2 regions of the Streptomyces sp. NBC_00569 genome follow, and region 2 is predicted to be linked to the other one. Evidence: riboswitches for the same ligand, from Rfam matches in the RefSeq annotation. Region 2 holds a riboswitch; the other holds the start of a gene.
The links. Region 2 has a riboswitch for cyclic di-AMP ahead of OHO83_RS19845 (C40 family peptidase). Riboswitches for the same ligand answer to the same signal wherever they lie in the genome.
Positions count from the first base shown of each region.

Region 1 (2,445 bases), 3.7 Mb from region 2:
AACATCTGCGCATCGGCGTCACGGACAGCCACCCGCGCTACCCGAAGCGGCTCCCGGCCGCCGTCCAGCAGGACAACGGGCGCGGCATGGTGATCATCCGCTGGCTGACCGCCGAGTGCGGCGGAAGCCTGTCGGTCAGGCCCACCCCCGAAGGCGGCAAGACCGTATGGATCGCCCTGCCGTGGACGGTCCCTGTCCAGCAGGTGTGAGGGTCGGCAGGGGCGAAGGCCAACAGGAGGAAGTCCGGCAGGTATGAACGCGGCTACGGGGGCGGAGTGCCCGTCCCCTCTTCCTGTGCCCGGGTGAGCGAGCGCCGCGCCAGACGCGGCAGCACACCCCACAGGCCCGCGCAGACCGCGAACGTGCCCGCTCCCGCCGCGATTCCCGCCGCCCGCCCCGCCGTGACGTCCACGACGAGCAGCACGGACCCGGCCAGGGCGAGCGCCAGAACGCTCAGGCCGGCGGTGGCGAGCCGCGAGGACATCTGCACGATCTGCGGCTTGACACCGCGCCGGAACAGCGCGCGGTGCAGCGCCGCGGGCGCCGTGAGCAGCGCGGCGGCGAGCACCGCGAGCAGCAGCGTCGCGATGTAGGTCGCGCGCTGCACGGTGTCCAGCGACGGGAACCGCGCAGTGAACGCCAGCGTCAGCAGGAACGCGAAGAGGATCTGCACGCCCGTCTGGGTGACTCTCAGCTCCTGGAGCAGCTCGCCGAAGTTCCGGTCCGCGCGCTCCAGCGGCGTCTCGTGCCGGTCCCGGCCTCCGCTCGGCGGGCCCGGGTCGCGTGGGGCGTCCTCGTCGCCTGCGGTTCGGTCCTCGTCCATACGACCACGAGTACCCCATTGCGCGGTTCCGAGGCGGCCCGGGCGGGCGTGACACTCTCCGGTGCCTGGCGGGTCCCTGGAGCTCCCGGGGACCCGCCAGGCTGCGCTAGCGCACGCGCCCGTACCAGACGCGCTTCGTCCAGATCCGCTCGAGCCGCACCACGGCACCGGTCTTCGGCGAGTGCCAGATCCTCCCCTTCCCGGCGTAGATGCCGACGTGGTAGACGCCGCGGCCCGAATGGAAGAAGACGAGGTCACCGCGTTTTCGATGGGACGCGGAGACATGGCGGGTCTTGTTGTACTGCTGGGCGGCGGTGCGGGGCAGCTTCTTGCCCGCGGCCTTGAACGAGTAGAGCGTCAGGCCCGAGCAGTCGAACGTGCGCGGCCCTGTGGCGCCCCACCGGTAGGGACTTCCCTTCTTGGAGGCCGCGATCTGGAGTGCTTTCGTCGCCGGTGGTGCGGCCTCCGCTTCGGGCGCGGCTCCGGGCACCAGCAGGCTGCCACCCGCTACGGCGAGCGTGAGGGCCGAGGCGGTTCCGGCCCGGGCGAGCAGCGACGGGACACGATTGAGCGCAGTCATGCGCAACCCTTCGTCAGCCGCCTGTGAAGGATGACCTGTCGGATTCGGGCTGGCGAAGTTGCCCGGCCGCGATGTGCGGCTTCACCCCAAGGACCGGCCCGGAAAACAGCTCCGGCGGCCCGTCGTGCTCGGGTCCTCCACTCCTGCCGATCCACTTCTGTCGACCTGGCATCCGTACGGCGGCAGGACTCGGCGTCCGCACGGACCGCCCCGCCGCGGTGGCGGGGGCTTGTCGTCGGAAGGGATCTTCACGCACGAACGGCGCGAATGCAGCGCCGAATCGGCGTTGAGTGAGTGTCCTCACGGCTGGCCTGTTCGGGTGGACAGCGCACGTTTCCACCCCGTCGTCGGGGTCCCGACGACGCCCGCACCAGCAGCGGAAGGCGGAATCCCGGACTTCGCGTAGGCGTTCCGCGCAACTTTTCCGGTTCGCATGTGCGGGTGCCGGCTACTCCGTATGTGGGTACCTCTTCTGGTCCGTTTCGATCCGGGACCGGACAGTTCGCATCGGATCGCTTCGGTCTCGAACGCACCGTCAATTGACCGGCTCCGGTGGAACTGTGACCCGTTGTGCCCTTCTTTCTCCGTCCAGGACCCGCAAAGCCTGGGCGAGCGTCGTCGCGTGGACCTCGCTCTCGCCCCGCTGATGCATGAGCGTCAGAGCGTCCCTGAGGGCCGTCGCCCTGCCGACGAGTGCTTGCGCAGCGCGCAGTCCGCCATATGTGTGGTTGCTTCTGGCCGGGTTGATCCTGCCGAGCAGGTCGACCACCTCTAGATAGCGGTCGAGGAGGTCGCACTCGGCGCGCGTCAGCGCGGGCAGCGGGGGCAGTTCGGGCGGCAGCATCGTCGGCTCACCTGGCGCCGGGGGCCGAACCGGACGTCTTGCGGTTGCCGATGACCCGGTCCACGAGCCCGTACTCCACGGCGTCCTGGGCCCGGAGGATCGTGTCCCGCTCGATGTCGGCGGCGATGCGCTCGCGGCTCCGACCGGTGTGCCGTGCGAGCAGTTCTTCCAGCTGGGCGCGCATCCGCACCAGTTCAC
Region 1 covers NZ_CP107783.1:8,172,217-8,174,661, forward strand. The annotation lists gene OHO83_RS36825 (ATP-binding protein) at 1-209, shown strand, start outside; gene OHO83_RS36830 (DUF6328 family protein) at 263-823, opposite strand; gene OHO83_RS36835 (C40 family peptidase) at 930-1,403, opposite strand; cyclic di-AMP (ydaO/yuaA leader) riboswitch at 1,407-1,584, opposite strand; gene OHO83_RS36840 (hypothetical protein) at 1,939-2,247, opposite strand; gene OHO83_RS36845 (ATP-dependent Clp protease proteolytic subunit) at 2,255-2,445, opposite strand, start outside.
Region 1: linked by a shared signal. The riboswitch ahead of OHO83_RS36835 (C40 family peptidase) and the one ahead of OHO83_RS19845 (C40 family peptidase) in region 2 are both predicted to bind cyclic di-AMP.

Region 2 (2,445 bases):
TCGTCCTCCGCCCGGCCGCCGCCGGCCGTCCCCACCAGCTCCCTGACCAGCGCGTACTGCGCGTGGTTCGTGTCCTGGTACTCGTCGACCAGGACGTGGCGGAAGCGGCGGTGGTAGTGCTCGGCGACGTCCGGGAAGGCACGCAGGAGGTTCACCGTCGTCATGATCAGGTCGTCGAAGTCCAGCGCGTTCGCCTCGCGGAGGCGGGACTGGTACATCGCGTAGGCCTGGGCGAGGGTCTTCTCGAAGCCGTCGGCGGCCTGAGCCGCGAAGTCCTCCTCGTCGATCAGCTCGTTCTTCAGGTTCGAGATCTTGGCGCTGAAGGACTTCGGGGGGAACTTCTTCGGGTCCAGGTCGAGGTCGCGGCAGACCAGGGCCATGAGGCGCTTGGAATCGGCCGCGTCGTAGATCGAGAACGACGACGTGAAGCCGAGCTTCTTCGACTCGCGGCGCAGGATACGGACGCAGGCGCTGTGGAACGTCGACACCCACATCGCGTTCGCCCGCGGGCCGACGAGGGACTCGACGCGCTCCTTCATCTCGCCCGCGGCCTTGTTCGTGAACGTGATCGCGAGGATCTGGCCGGGGTGCACGCCGCGCTCGCCGAGGAGATACGCGATGCGGTGCGTGAGCACACGGGTCTTGCCGGAGCCCGCGCCCGCCACGATGAGCAGCGGGGAGCCGCCGTGGACGACGGCCGCCTTCTGGTTCTCGTTCAGCCCGTCGAGGAGCGCCGCCGGGTCGAGCGCCGGGCGCGGGGCGCCGTCCCGGTAGTACGCGTCCCTGGCCGGGGGCACGTCGAACTTCCCGTCGAACAGGTCGTCCGGAACGTGCTCCGGAGCCGTGTCGTCCTCGGGCGGCGGCGGGGCATGCTCCTCACTGGCCTTCGAAGCCGTGAGGTCCGCCAGGAAGCTGTCGTCAAAGAGGCTGCTCATCGCTCTACGAGTCTAGGCCGCCCCACTGACACCCACGGCCGCCCCGGAAACTTCCCCCCGACTTCGTGAACCCGGCCACCTCTCGTAGTGCGGGAATCACCTTCCGTGAGGGTTACCGGGGGTCACGAACAAGATTGACGAAGGTCACGAAAATGTATCGGGCATATCGAACATCAACCTTCACAGCAGCCACACGAGTTGGTTAGCGTGCTCCGCGGGCCACCCGTCCCCCCGCCGGCAACCGCGCCGCGAACGGGTCGCCCCCGCTGAGTTCAGTACGCCGAGAGGCATGGAACCGGGGACCCACGACCTTTGGGGTGAATCAGCCGACGACCCGTCAGGGTGCGGCCGTAGGGCAGCCTTCCGAATCTCCGCCCGAACCCGACAGCTAACCCGGTAGGCGGTCATGGGAAGGAGACGCGCCCCTTGGCGTCGCACCGCAAGCCGCGCAGCAGGACAGCCGGTCCCCGCACGGCCCCCGTCGTCGGAATCACCACGGCGGCCCTCACGTCCATAGCCCTGCTCTCGCAGAGCGCGACCGCCGCCCCCTCCGCGCCTCCGAAGCCGAGCCTGGAAGAGGTCCAGAAGAAGGTCGACACCCTCTACCACCAGGCGGGCGTCGCCACGGAGAAGTACAACGCGGCCAAGGAGCGCACCACCAAGCAGCAGAAGCGCGTCGGCGACCTGCTCGACGACGTCGCGCAGCGGACCGAGAAGCTCAACAAGGCCCGCCAGGAGCTCGGCACCTTCGCCGCCGCCCAGTACCGCACGGGCGCCGTCTCGGACACCGCGACGCTGCTCCTCGCCGACGACGCGCAGGACTACTTCGACCAGGACCAGCTGATGAGCCGGCTCACGAGCCGCCAGAAACAGGCCGTCGACGACTACCAGACCGAGCAGGCCGCCACCACGAAGAAGCGCACCGAGGCGGCCAAGAGCCTGGAGACGCTGACCACTTCGCAGGCCACGCTCAGGAGCACGAAGAGGGACGTCCAGCAGAAGCTCGGCGACGCCCGCGAACTCCTGTCGAAGCTGACCGCCGAGGAGAAGGCGCGCCTCGCGGCGATCGAGAAGAAGAAGCAGGAGGCCGCCAGGAAGAAGGCGGAGGAGCTGGCGCGCCAGCAGGCCGAGGCGGAGGCCAAGCGCAAGGCGGCCGAGGAGGCACAACAGAAGGAGAACCCGGGCACGGGCAGCGGTTCCGGCACGGGTACGGGTACGGGCTCCGGCAGCACCGGCAGCGGCTATGCCGCCAAGGCCGCGAAGGTCATCGCCTTCGCCGAGTCCCAGATGGGCAAGCCGTACGTGTGGGGCGCCACGGGCCCGGACTCGTACGACTGCTCGGGCCTCACGCAGGCCGCGTGGAAGGCGGCCGGCATCTCGCTGCCGCGCACGACCTGGGACCAGGTCAAGGTCGGAACGACCGTCACCACTGCCAACGCACAGCCCGGTGACCTGGTCTTCTTCTACGACGACATCAGCCACGTCGGCATCTACATCGGCGACGGCAAGA
Region 2 covers NZ_CP107783.1:4,440,513-4,442,957, forward strand. The annotation lists gene pcrA (DNA helicase PcrA) at 1-935, opposite strand, end outside; cyclic di-AMP (ydaO/yuaA leader) riboswitch at 1,204-1,353, shown strand; gene OHO83_RS19845 (C40 family peptidase) at 1,362-2,445, shown strand, end outside.